3 regions of the Cupriavidus sp. UME77 genome follow, and region 1 is predicted to be linked to each of the others. Evidence: predicted binding sites of a transcription regulator. Region 1 holds the regulator's gene; each other region holds the start of a gene.
What was found. Region 1 encodes FNR, which switches genes on or off when oxygen is low (the NO sensors DNR and NnrR bind a similar motif). Its sites were predicted from a motif close to TTGATNNNNATCAA; they were not measured.

Region 1 (4,358 bases):
GGATGCTACCTGACGATGCCACGATGAAATACGCTGCGCGATATCGCTGTTCTTGCGATTGTATGGCATTCCCTGGCAAACCTGCAACCGATTCGCACAGCTACCTCAGCGAGGAAGTGACAGATACACCACGAAACAGCGCTTCAGAAGACCAGGCAGAATCCATGCGCGGCAAGCGTCTCAGGTAAAAGCAGCGCGCGCGCCACCCCGGCCAAGCCAAAGGCCACCACCGCAAGGCCAGCGCCAGCGCGCAACGCCGGGCGCCGCGAAAGCTGCCTGAGATAGCCGGACAGGCCCGAGATCACCAGCAGGTTCGGCAGGGTGCCCAGGCCAAACACGGCCATCACCAGCGCGCCCGACGGGGCATTGCCGGCCAGCAACGCCATGGCAAGAGCACCGTACACCATGCCGCACGGGACCAGCCCCCAGGCTAGCCCCATGCCGTAGCGGCGCAGCAAGCGGCCCTGCCCATGCGCCCGAGCCACAGCTGGCAAGCGCGCCCCGATAGCGCCAAGGCCGCGCAGCAATCCACCCGCGCCCCGGGCGGCGAGCCGCTCCAGCCAACCCGTACCCGTGGTGCGCCCGCGCAACATCCACAAGCCCGACAATGCCAGCATCACACTGCCGATCCCGAACAACCAGCGCTGCAGCGGCAGGTACTGTGCCTTCCAGACGCCAGCGCCAAGGGCGCCCAGCAAGCCTCCCAGCACCGCATACATGCTCAGCCGCCCGGCATGCATGACAAGCAGTTCCAGCAACCAATGGCCGGGACGCCGGAGCACCGTGGCAGGCACGCGCGCAACGCCGCCCTGCTCCGCCGCCAGCGCGATCCCGCCGCACATGGCGGCGCAGTGCACGCCGCCCAGCAAAGCCAGGGTAAATACGCTGATAAGCACGCCTATGGTCAACTTCTCCTCCCAATCACACAATCGCAACGTCCGGCGCGGTAAAATGCGGAGAACGCGCCCCCGCAGCTCCAAGAGGCGCTATCAACATGAAGCTTGGCGCCCGCGTACATCAGCGCGCTCGCAAAACATGACGACGGGCACGGCAAGCCGCGCTGCACAGATAGCGCACTGCCGCAAGACCCGCGCGCCAGGCCGATGTGGATAGCGCTTCCAACCGACGACTCTCAACGTCAAGCTCTCAACTCAATGCGCCTGCCACATCGCGCTTGATTGACTGCGCTAAACCGACAGGCCCCAATTGCTCACCACCATTCCCATTACCGAGATGTCGCCCCGCTGCTCCACTTGCTCGCTCGGCCAGCTCTGCCTGCCCGTCGGCATGTCGCAGCAGGACCTCGAAAAGATGGATACGCTGGTCCAGGACCGGGTGCGCGTACGCAAGGGCGAAACCCTGTACCGCCTCGGCGACCCTCTCACCGCCGTCTACGCGATCCGCTTCGGCACGCTCAAGACCCACCTGACAATGGAAGACGGCCGCTCGCAGATCACGGGCTTCCACCTTCCCGGCGAAGTCGTCGGCCTCGACGGCCTTGGCGAGATGCAGCACGCGTCGGACGCCACCGCGCTGGAAGATACCGAAGTCTGCGTGGTGCGCTTTGGCGATCTCCAGACGCTGTCCAACGTCCTGCCTTCCCTGCAGCATCAGTTCATGCGCCTGATGAGCAAGGAGATCTCGCAGGACCAGGTCATGTTGATCACGCTCGGATCGATGCGCGCCGAGGAGCGGCTTGCCGCTTTCCTGATCAACCTGTCCGAGCGCTTGTCCGCGCGCGGCTATTCGGCCTCCGAATTTGTGCTGCGCATGAGCCGCGAGGAAATCGGCAGCTACCTGGGGCTCAAGCTCGAAACTGTCAGCCGCCTGTTCTCGCGCTTTGCGGAAGCCGGCCTGATCCAGATTCGCCAGCGCCACGTCAAGCTGGTCGACATGGTGGGGATCAAGCAGATCGTCAACAAGTCCTGCTGACGCGCTCGTCGCGCGCCGCCCTCGCCCGCGGCGGATCGCCGCGATGCCGCGCCTGCTGGCCTGAACCGGCAAGGCGCGCATCACAATCACTCCAGCTCGTCCGTGTCCGCCAGCCGCGTGGGCATGGTGTACAGCGTCAAGCCGCTCGACAGCGAGCACAGCACCCACGCGATCAGGAAGCCCACGGTGTAGACCGCCTCCCGCGATGCCTCGACCGGCTGGCCGAAGAAGCGCAGGTCACCGGGATCGACCATGGAGAATACCAGCGCGGTCGTCAGCCCGGCGACCAGGAAAGCGGGCCACAGCACCCACATCAGCCAGCGTAGTCTCATGATCACCTCGCTTGCGCCGCGACCGGCGCTGCCTGGCGCGCGCTGCCCGCCTTCTCGACCACCAGGCCGTGGCGAGCGACCCCTTCCTCAATGGGCGGATCCGGGTGGGTCATGGCCAGCCAGATCGTGACCCCGCAGGCCACCATGGCAACGAACGGCCCACTCATCAGCAGCCACGGCCATGGCTCCTTCCACCAGGGATTGCTTTGCTGCGTCATCTGGCCTCCTCTAGTTCTAGATCGCGTATGTAGCGTACGGATTGGTGTATCCAGCGTCCCCCGCCGCCTCATAGATTGCGCGGCACGATAAAGCTGGTGCTCTGTCGAATCTCCGCGCCATGCGCCCCCGCGCCCTCGTCGGGCACCGCGGTCACCGTGACCTCGATCTTGTGCGTGCCCTGCGCCGCGGACTCGATCGGCACGCGCACCCGGATGGGAATCAGGCGATTGGACGTGGGCTCCAGGTTGCCGGCAGCGTGATCATATTCCACGGCCAGGCCCTTGAGCTCATCGCTGCCCGCGCTGACGGCGACGCGCATTGGCGCCTCTGTCGTGTTGATCAGTTGCAGCCGATACACGTTCTCGATCCAGCGCCCTTCCACTTCCCGCCCCAGCGCGCCGCGGTCGCGGATGATATCGACCTTGAGCGGCGTACGCATGGCCAGCGAGGCCATGAAGCCGGCGACCAGCGCCAGCCAGATCACCGAGTAGATCACCGTGCGTGGCCGCACCAGGCGCTTGCGCGCCACGCTCTCGGAGAGCGCGCTGCGCATGGCGTTCTCGGACGTATAGCGGATCAGCCCGCGCGGGTAAGCCATCTTGTCCATGACCTGGTTGCAGGCGTCGATACAGGCGCCGCAGCCAATGCAGTCGTACTGCAGGCCATCGCGGATATCGATGCCAGTAGGACAGACCTGCACGCAGATGCTGCAATTCACGCACGAGCCCAGCCCGGCGGCCTTGTGGTCCGCCTTGCGCGAGCGGCTGCCGCGCGGCTCGCCGCGGCCCACGTCATAGGTGACCACATAGGTGTCGCGATCCACCATCACGCTCTGGAAGCGCGCATACGGGCACATGTACTTGCAGACCTGCTCGCGCATGAAGCCGGCGTTGCCCCAGGTGGCAAACGAGTAAAACAGCATCCAGAACGTCTGCCACGGACCCAGCGAGAGGCTCAGCACCTGCGCGCCGAGCGTGCGAATGGGCGAGAAGTAGCCGACGAAGGTAAAGCCCGTCCATAGCGCGATCACGATCCAGAGCGTGTGCTTGGTGGCCTTCAGGCGCAGCTTGCGTACGCTCCAGGGGTCGCCGTCCAGGCGGATGCGGGCAAAGCGGTCGCCTTCCACATGCCGCTCGATCCACATGAAGATCTCGGTGTACACCGTCTGCGGACAAGCGTAGCCGCAGAACAGCCGCCCCGCGATCGCCGTGAAGAGAAACAGCGACACCGCGGAGATCACCAGCAGCACGGCAAGGTAGATCACGTCCTGGGGCCACAGCACCAGGCCGAATATATAGAACTTGCGCGCGCCGAGATCGAACAACATGGCCTGGCGGCCATTCCACTGCAGCCAGGGCATGCCATAGAAGAACAGCTGGGTCAGGACCACCATCCAGACCCGCCAGCTCGAGAACGCACCCGACACCGAACGCGGATAGATCTTGCGGCGGACTTCGTACAGGGTCTCGTCCGACGTTTCCGCGTCCGCCGAGTCAGGTGCGGGCGCGCGCAGCGGCGCCCACGCGGCGCCATTCCTTTCAAGCGGCTCCGGTCCGGGGGCGTTCATGGGCGAACACCCTCGCCGCGGTGCGAACCCGGCTGACAAGCACAAGCATGGTGGCTCATTGCCTGCCCCCCTCGCCTGCACCGCCGCCGGTGTTGGACAGGCCCCAGACATAGGCCGTCAACATGCGGATACGCTCCGGCGTGAGGATTTCCTCGTGCGCCGGCATATGGTTGTTATGACCCTTCAGGATGGCATCGACGATGTTCGCCTCCGAGCTGCCGTACAGCCACACGCGGTCCGACAGGTTAGGCGCGCCAAGCGCCTGGTTGCCCTTGCCGGAGGAGCCATGGCAGGCCGCGCAGGTGGAC
Region 2 (4,358 bases), on a different contig from region 1:
CCCGCCCGCTGCTGATCGCTGCGGCGACTGCCATGCTCGCAAGCGCCTGGCTGCCCTCGGCCGCCAGCGCGGCCGACTACCCCGTCAAGCCAATCCGCTTCATCGTGCCTTACGCTGCTGGCGGCACCACCGACCTCGTGGCGCGCACGGTCGGCCAGAAGGTGGCGGAGAAACTCGGCCAGCCCGTGGTCGTGGAGAACCGCCCAGGCGCTGGCGGCAATATTGGCATGGAGGCGGTCGCCAAGGCCGCGCCGGACGGCTACACCATCGGCTTCGGCGCCATCTCGACCAATGCATTGAACCCGCATATCTACAAGCACGTGCCGTTCGACCCGCGCAAGGATTTCACCGCGGTCAGCCTGCTTGGCACCTCGACCATCGTGCTGGAAGTCAGCAACAGCCTGCCGGTGAAGAATGTGGCCGAGCTGGTCAGCTACGCCAAGGCCCATCCCGGCCTGACCTACGCCACCGCGGGCACCGGCACGTCCATGCACCTGGCGGGCGCGATGTTCTCGCAGATGACGCAAACCGGCCTGACCCATGTGCCATACAAAGGCAGCAGCCCAGCCATCAACGACATGCTGGGCGGCCACGTGCAGGTGATGTTCGACAACCTGCCCGCCTCGCTGCCGCACATCCAGGGCGGCAAGCTGCGCGCGCTGGCGGTGGCCGGCAAGAGCCGCTCGCCAGCGCTGCCGAACGTGCCTACGCTGGCCGAGGCTGGCCTGGCAGGCTACGCCGTCGAGCCGTGGTTCGGCGTGTACGGCCCGGCAGGGCTGCCCGCGCCGGTGGTGCAGGCACTCAATGCCGCCTTCAGCGCGGCGCTGGGCAATGCGGACGTGAAGGACAAGCTCGGGCAGGCAGGCTTCAACCCCAAGGGCTCGAGCGCGGCTGACCTGCAGTCGCTGACGCTGTCCGAGTACGAGAAATTCGGCAAGGTCGCCAAGAGCGCCAGCATCACGGTGGATTGAGCGCGGGCGGGGCTGCGCGCTTGCGGCGGGAGGATCGCCGGGGGCGCGCGGCTCCGCATCCATTACAATCCGGCTGCAACGGGCCCCCGCGCCCACTCCCGCCGACTACCCGCCATGAAGCAAGATCCGCGTTTCCCCAAGCTGTACATCCTCGATCACCCGCTGATCCAGCACAAGCTCTCCCATATGCGCGACAAGGACACCTCCACGCGCACGTTCCGCGAGCTGCTGCGGGAGATCACGCTGCTGATGGGCTATGAAATCACGCGCGACCTGCCGCTGACCACGCGCCGCATCGAGACACCCTTGGTGGAGCTGGACGCGCCGGTGATCGCCGGCAAGAAACTCACCATCGTGCCGGTGCTGCGCGCCGGCGTGGGCATGAGCGACGGCCTGGTCGAGCTGATTCCCTCGGCCCGCATCGGCCATATCGGCGTCTACCGCGACGACCAGCACCGCCCGGTGGAATACCTGGTGCGCCTGCCCGACGTGGAAGACCGCAGCTTTATCCTGTGCGACCCGATGGTCGCCACCGGCTACTCCGCCGCGCATGCGGTGGACGTGCTCAAGCGCCGCGGTGTCAAGGACGATGCGATTACGTTCGTGGCGCTGGTGGCAGCGCCGGAAGGCGTCGAAGTATTCCAGAAGGCACATCCCGGCGTGAAACTGTTCGTCGCCTCCCTGGACAGCCACCTGGACGAGCACGCCTACATCATCCCCGGCCTCGGCGACGCGGGCGACCGGCTGTTCGGCACCAAGAACTGAGTTTTCACCGCCTGCCAGGGTCCGGTCCCACGCTCCGGGCCCAATGCGGGACCAACACGGGACCAATACGGGATCAATGCGGACGCTGTCTGCGCCCGGCTTGACCGGCCTCAATCTCCCCGGCCCCAGCCCTCCCTAGACTGTCGGCAGAGGCACACCGGACGGTGTGCCTCACCTGACCTGGGAGACCCACATGGCAGCCTTGAAGATCCTGTTTTCGACCCCCACCGGGCTGATGAGCCTGGCCGTCATCGCCTTCATCATCGGCATGGGCTGGTTCTTCACCCGGCTGTTCCTGCGCAAGATGCGGGAAGACGAGGCAGCGGCGCAACGCCGCTAAGAGGCAAGTCCCGCCCGCGGCGCGTTATCGCAGACGGACCGGCTGGCCGATACCGTGCTGTGGCTATGCGCCGCGCCCGCCCGTCTCGCCGGGCGTGGCACACCGGCGTGGCCCAGGGGCGCCGCCGCCTACTTCTTCTTGCCCGAGCCCAGCAAGCTGCCCAGCACGCCGCGAATCAGCTCGCGCCCGACCTGCGAGCCTACCGTGCGCGCGGCCGACTTGGCCATCGACTCCAGGATGGAGTCGCCGCGCCCGGTCTTGCCCGTGCCCTTGGTCAGCCCGCCGAAGATCTCGCCCGCCTGGTCCAGCCAGCCGCCGCCCTGTGCGGCCGGGGCTTCCGGCTGGCCGGCCGTGGGCACGGGCGCGGGTGCGCCGCTGCCGCCAGCGGTGGGAGCAGACCCAGGCACGGCGGCACGGCCCTTGAGCTTCTCGTAGGCCGACTCGCGATCGATGGTCTGCTCATAGGTGCCAGCCACCAGCGAGTTCGCCAGCAACTGTTTGCGCTCGTCGTCGGTGATCGGGCCGATCCGGCTGCCGGGCGCCAGCACCCAGGCGCGCTCCGTGATGCCGGGGATGCCCTTGGCGTCCAGCAATGAAACCAGCGCCTCGCCCACGCCGAGTTCCCCGATGGCCTTCTCCAGGTCCAGCCCCGGCTTGGCCCGCATGGTGGTGGCCGCCACCTTGACGGCTTTCTGGTCACGCGGCGTGAAGGCGCGCAGCGCGTGCTGCACGCGGTTGCCGAGTTGGCCCAGCACGGTATCGGGGATGTCGACAGGATTCTGCGTAACGAAATACACGCCAACGCCCTTGGAGCGGATCAGCCGCACCACCTGCTCGATCTTGTCGAGCAGGGCCTTGGGCGCGTCGTTGAACAGCAGGTGCGCCTCGTCGAAAAAGAACACCAGCTTGGGCTTGTCAAGATCCCCCGCCTCGGGCAGTTTCTCGAACAGCTCCGACAACAGCCAGAGCAGGAAAGTGGCGTAGAGCTTGGGCGAATTCAGCAGCTTGTCGGCGGCCAGGATATTCACCACGCCCTGCCCGTTCTCGGTCTGGATGAAGTCGTCCAGGTTGAGCATGGGTTCGCCGAAGAACACGTCGGCGCCTTGCGACTCCAGCGCCATCAGCCCGCGCTGGATGGCCCCGATCGAGGCCGCGGAGATATTGCCGTATTCGGTGGTGAACTGCCCGGCGTTGTCGCCCACATACTGCAGCATGGCGCGCAGGTCCTTGGCGTCGAGCAGCAGCAGCCCGTTGGCGTCGGCGATGCGGAAAACCAGGTTGAGCACGCCTTGCTGGGTGTCGTTGAGTTCCAGCATGCGCGACAGCAGCAGCGGCCCCATATGGGAGACCGTGGCGCGCACGGGATGGCCCTTTTGCCCGAACACATCCCACAGGGTGGTGGGGCAGGCGCCCCATACCGGCTCGGGCAGGCCGAGCTCGGCCAGGCGGGCCTTGAGCTTGTCGGAGAGCTTGCCCGGCTGGGAAATGCCGGTCAGGTCACCTTTGACGTCGGCCATGAAAACCGGCACGCCCAGCCGGGAGAAGCCCTGGGCCAGGCTTTGCAGGGTCACGGTCTTGCCGGTGCCAGTGGCGCCGGTGATCAGGCCGTGCCGGTTGCCCATCTCGGGCAGCAGGGCAAGTTCCAGCTCGGCGTTCTTGGCGATGATGATGGGTTCGGCCATGGTCTCTCTGGTTGGCAAGCCGCGCGGCGCTTTCGCCGCGACCGTCCCCGCCCTTCCCGGCGGCTCCCGTGATCGGGAGGCCAGCGGCGGCGGGGCCGCGTGATAAAATGCTGGGCTGATTATGCCAGCCCCCAAGGCCGGCTCACAGACACATAAACCACCCGGCGAGCCGCCAGCGAGCACCCGTTGCCCGCCCGGCACAGCCGGCGCGCAAAGCCAAGGCGCGCGCGTCAAACATTTTCCGCTTCGGAGAGAATCATGGCCGGTCACTCAAAATGGGCCAATATCAAACACAAGAAGGCCGCGGCTGACTCCAAGCGCGGCAAGGTCTGGACCCGCCTGATCAAGGAAATCACCGTCGCCGCGAAGCTCGGCGGCGCTGATCCCGACTCCAACCCGCGCCTGCGCCTGTCCATGGACAAGGCAATGGATGCGAACATGCCCAAGGACAACATCCAGCGCGCCATCCAGCGCGGCGTGGGTGGCCTGGAAGGCGTCAACTACGAAGAGATCCGCTACGAGGGCTACGGCCTTGCCGGTGCAGCGATCATCGTCGACTGCCTGACCGATAACCGTACCCGTACCGTCGCCGAAGTGCGC
Region 3 (4,358 bases), on a different contig from region 1:
TTGCCCGGGTGGGGCTCGCGGGACATTGACTCGGCTCTGAAGCAGGTATCGGCATCCAGTTGCGGATCCTGAAGTACTTTTTTTGCGCCAGGCGTTTCTCGGCGCAGGCCTCGCGCTCCGATGGCTTGGCATAATTGCGCCCTGTCTTGACGGGGCGATGCGCGCGCCGTCCCCTTTTGCATCGATCGATGCCGGGATTCTTCATGATCATCTGCGCTGGCGTTGGCCCCGGGCACCTCGACTTCCTGACCCATGGCGTGGCGGAACTGATCCGTGGCGCCGACATCGTGGCCGGCTTCGACACGGTCATCGACGCCGTCCGCCCTCTGGTGCCGCCGGCGGCCCAGGTGGTCACCATGGGATACCAGGACCAGGTGGAGCGGCTCGCCTGGGTTGCCGCCGAGCACCATGGCGGCCGGCGCTGCGTGGTGCTGTTCATGGGCGACATGCATTTCAGCGGTTTCCAGTACCTGGAGCGGGTCGAGCGGGCATGCGGCCATCCGGTGGATACCGTGCCGGGCATCTCTTCGGCCCAGGTGCTGGCCGCGCGCGGCAAGGTTTGCTTTGACGAGACCACCTTCCTGACTTTTCACCGGCGCGGAGAGCTGGAGCCGTTCAAGCGCCATCTGGTGCACGTGCTGGCGGACCAGCGCAACGCCATTGTGATTCCGCGCCCGTGGGATTTCATGCCCAGCGATATCGCCGCCTGGCTGGTGGCGCAGGGCGTGCCGCCCGAGCATCCGGTCGAGGTCTGGGAGAATCTGACGCTGGCCGATGCGGACTGGCGTGGCACGCTGGCCAGTTGCACGCTGGCGTTCACCGATATGAGCATCATGCTGATCCGTGCGCTGGCGCCAATGGCCAGCCAGATCGAGCCGCCGCCGCTTGCGTAGCCCCGCGCGCCGGCCGCGCCCCGGCAGGGTCTCGGCGTTGATCTGCCGCAATTCGCCCGCATTGCCCGCTTGCGCTGCCCCGCGCACGGAGTAGAGTCCATTTTCGGATAGTCGGAGAAACGCCTGCAACCGTGTGCAGGGGGCTCCAGATCGGAGGGAAAACATCATGGATTTCAAGACCGTGCTGGTCGAACTCGGTGCCGACCCCGGCTGTGCGGATCGCGTCAACCTGGCGGCGGAACTGGCGCAGCGCTCGGCCGGCCATGTGATCGGGGTGACGGCCACCGGCATGCGGCTGGAGCCGTTCCGGGGCGCGGGCGACGAGGCGGGATACTACGCGGAACTGGCCCGGCGCCAGTTGCTGGCGCAAGGCGCCGAAGCCAGCGCCGCATTTCATCGGGCCATGAGCGAAGCGGCGCCCGGCGTGGGCTTCACCCACCGGGTCATCGAGGATGACGTGGGCTGGGCGCTGGTCCAGCAAGGGCGGGTGGCGGACGTGGTTGTCCTGGCCCGCTTGCCCGGACCGGAGTCCATTCCCGTGCTGGTGGCACAGACCCCGGAATATGTGTTGCTCAACACCGGCCGCCCGGTGCTGCTGGTGCCGCCGGGCGTGCGGCATCTGCCCTGCGAGCATGTTGCCATCGCATGGGATGGTGGGCGGGAAGCTGCACGGGCCGTGGCCGATGCGATGCCCCTGCTGCGCCTGGCCAAGCGTGTCACCGTCGTGTCGGCGTCCAGCACGCATGACGGCTCGGCGACCCACGGCATGCCCGATGTGCCCGGTGCGCACGCCGGCCTGCGCGATCACCTGGCGCGCCAGGGCGTTACCAGCGTCATGCACGCCGTGCAAGGCAGCCACGGGGTCGGCCAGTTGCTGCTGGAGGCGGTGGCGCACTTGCGGGCCGACCTGCTGGTGGCGGGTGGCTATGGGCACGCCCGGTTGCGTGAACTGGTCACTGGCGGCACCACCCGCACCCTGATGCGCCACGCCGGCATTCCGGTGTTGATGTCGCATTGAAGGCCGGTTTCGGCTGGCATCAATATACTTTTTGATATAATATTCAGCCGTATATTGATTAGCAGGCCGGGGTCTCGCCCGGCCTTTGCCGAACCCATGCAAGCGGCTTCTCCCTCCCTGAGCCTGGACACGATGCGCGCCGCCGCGGGCGACGCCACCGCCATGCTGCGCGCCCTCGCCAATGAAGACAGGCTGCTGCTGCTTTGCCAGCTCAGCCAGGGCGAGATGTCGGTGGGCGAACTCGAAGCGCTGCTCGGCATCCACCAACCCACCTTGTCGCAGCAACTCGGTGTGCTGCGCGCGGAAGGGCTGGTCAACACGCGGCGCGATGGCAAGCGGATTTTTTACGCGGTTGCCGATGCGCGGGTGCTGGCCGTGCTCGAAACGCTCTACGCCTTGTATTGCCCCGCTGAAATTGCCCCACTGAATGAAGGAGCCACTGGCCATGATCATTGACTGGACACACTTCACGCCCTGGTCCGCGCTGGGCGGGGGCTTGCTGATTGGCCTGGCCGCCGCCGCGCTCGTGCTGCTCAACGGGCGCATCGCGGGCATCAGCGGCATCGTTGGTGGCTTGCTGCGGCCAACGCGCGCGGAAGCGGGCTGGCGTATCGCCTTTGTGCTTGGCCTGCTGGCGGCGCCGCTGCTCTGGCGCCTGTTCGGCGCACTGCCGCAGATCCGGGTCCATGCCGGCGCCGGCCTGCTGGCCGTGGCCGGCTTGCTGGTGGGATTGGGCACGCGCTACGGCGCTGGCTGCACCAGCGGGCATGGCGTTTGCGGGCTGTCGCGGCTCTCGCCACGCTCGCTGGCGGCCACCGCGGCCTTCATGGCGGCCGGTTTTGCGACTGTCTTTGTCGCACGGCATCTGCTCGGAGCATGAGGAGCGATATGAACCGCCTTTCTTCCTTGTTGATCTCGCTGGCCTCTGGCCTGGTGTTTGGCCTCGGGCTGATCCTGGCCGGCATGGCCAATCCGGACAAGGTGCTCGGATTCCTTGACCTTGCCGGGCGCTGGGATCCCTCGCTGGCGCTGGTGATGGGCGGCGCCATCGCGGTGGGCGTGGTGGCGTTCGGCATCGCCCGGCGGCGTGCCATCTCGTTGCTGGGCTTGCCTATGCAACTGCCGGCGTCGCGCCGGATTGACCGGCGCCTGCTTGGCGGTAGCCTGTTGTTCGGCGTGGGCTGGGGGCTGGCGGGGATCTGCCCGGGGCCCGCGCTGGTACTGCTGGGCGCGGGCGCATGGCAAGGCGCAGTCTTTGTGCTGGCCATGCTGGCCGGCATGGCGCTGTTCGAGTGGCTAGAATGGCTGGGGCGCGGCCGCGCTTTGGCCGGCAAGGCATTAACTGGGCATTAACTGGGCATTAAACGGACATGAACCGGACATTAACCGGACAACAGGAGTCATCCATCGATGCGAACTGATGAGGTCATCGACGAGGCCGAAGTAGAAACGCCCGCCAGAGCCCAGGCGGCGCGGCGCAGCACCTGGGTGAGCGTGGCCGTGAATATCCTGCTGACCTGCATGCAGCTGGTGGCCGGCGTGGTGGCTGGCTCCCAGGCGTTGATCGCGGATGCCATTCACTCGCTCTCCGACCTGGTCTCGGACTTTGTGGTGCTGTTTGCCAGCCACCATAGCCGCAAGGGCGCGGATGCCGACCACCAATACGGCCACCAGCGTTTCGAGACCGCCGCCTCGCTGGCGATCGGCCTGCTGCTGCTTGCGGTCGGCGTCGGCATGCTGTGGTCGGCCGTGCAAAAGCTGGAGCATCCCGAGTTGATCCAGCCGGTCAAGGGCGTCGCGCTGTGGGTGGCATTGGGCGCGCTGGCGGCAAAGGAATCGTTGTTCCGCTACATGCTCGCGGTGGCCGAGCGCGTGCGCTCTAGCATGCTGGTTGCCAACGCATGGCATGCGCGCTCGGATGCGGCATCGTCGCTGGTGGTCGCCGTGGGCATCGGCGGCAACCTGCTTGGCTACCACATGCTCGACCCTGTGGCCGCCCTGGTGGTCGGCCTGATGGTGACCCGGATGGGCTGGAAGTTCTCCTGGGATGCCCTGCATGACCTGATGGACCGTGCCGTGGACGCGCAGAGCATCGAGGCGATTCGTCAGGCCATGCTTGCCACGCCAGGCGTGCTGGGCCTGCATGACCTGAAGACCCGCAAGATGGGCGACGCGATCCTGGTCGATGTGCATCTGGAGATCGATGGCGCAATGACGGTCGAGGCAGGGCACCGTATTGCGGTGGAGGCGCGCCTCGCCGCCATGCAGATTCAGGACGTGCTGAATGTGATGACCCATGTCGACCCGGTGCCCGTGCCGCAGCGCCAGGCGGAGGACCCGGCGCGCGCAGGCGCGGCATGATGGACTGAACAAAGCGCGGGCGGGGCGGGGGGAAACGTCCTTTGCCGATGCCCGGTATGATTGCCATCCTGGCTTGAAATGGCTTT

Region 2: the regulator FNR is predicted to act here: its motif matches at 1,837-1,850, upstream of A9975_RS30795 (DUF3149 domain-containing protein).
Region 3: the regulator FNR is predicted to act here: its motif matches at 931-944, upstream of A9975_RS03375 (universal stress protein).

What each region holds. Positions count from the first base shown of each region.
Region 1 is NZ_LZZU01000060.1:30,046-34,403, forward strand. Features, by position in the region: gene A9975_RS23870 (sulfite exporter TauE/SafE family protein) at 144-908, opposite strand; gene fnr (fumarate/nitrate reduction transcriptional regulator Fnr) at 1,207-1,932, shown strand; gene A9975_RS23880 (hypothetical protein) at 2,019-2,264, opposite strand; gene A9975_RS23885 (hypothetical protein) at 2,267-2,482, opposite strand; gene ccoG (cytochrome c oxidase accessory protein CcoG) at 2,551-4,050, opposite strand; gene ccoP (cytochrome-c oxidase, cbb3-type subunit III) at 4,106-4,358, opposite strand, start outside.
Region 2 is NZ_LZZU01000080.1:11,449-15,806, reverse strand. Features, by position in the region: gene A9975_RS30805 (tripartite tricarboxylate transporter substrate binding protein) at 33-971, shown strand; gene upp (uracil phosphoribosyltransferase) at 1,086-1,736, shown strand; gene A9975_RS30795 (DUF3149 domain-containing protein) at 1,930-2,076, shown strand; gene A9975_RS30790 (helicase HerA-like C-terminal domain-containing protein) at 2,205-3,758, opposite strand; gene A9975_RS30785 (YebC/PmpR family DNA-binding transcriptional regulator) at 4,017-4,358, shown strand, end outside.
Region 3 is NZ_LZZU01000007.1:50,774-55,131, forward strand. Features, by position in the region: gene A9975_RS03370 (cobalt-precorrin-7 (C(5))-methyltransferase) at 204-893, shown strand; gene A9975_RS03375 (universal stress protein) at 1,060-1,911, shown strand; gene A9975_RS03380 (metalloregulator ArsR/SmtB family transcription factor) at 2,044-2,367, shown strand; gene A9975_RS03385 (YeeE/YedE family protein) at 2,357-2,791, shown strand; gene A9975_RS03390 (DUF6691 family protein) at 2,800-3,264, shown strand; gene A9975_RS03395 (cation diffusion facilitator family transporter) at 3,322-4,272, shown strand.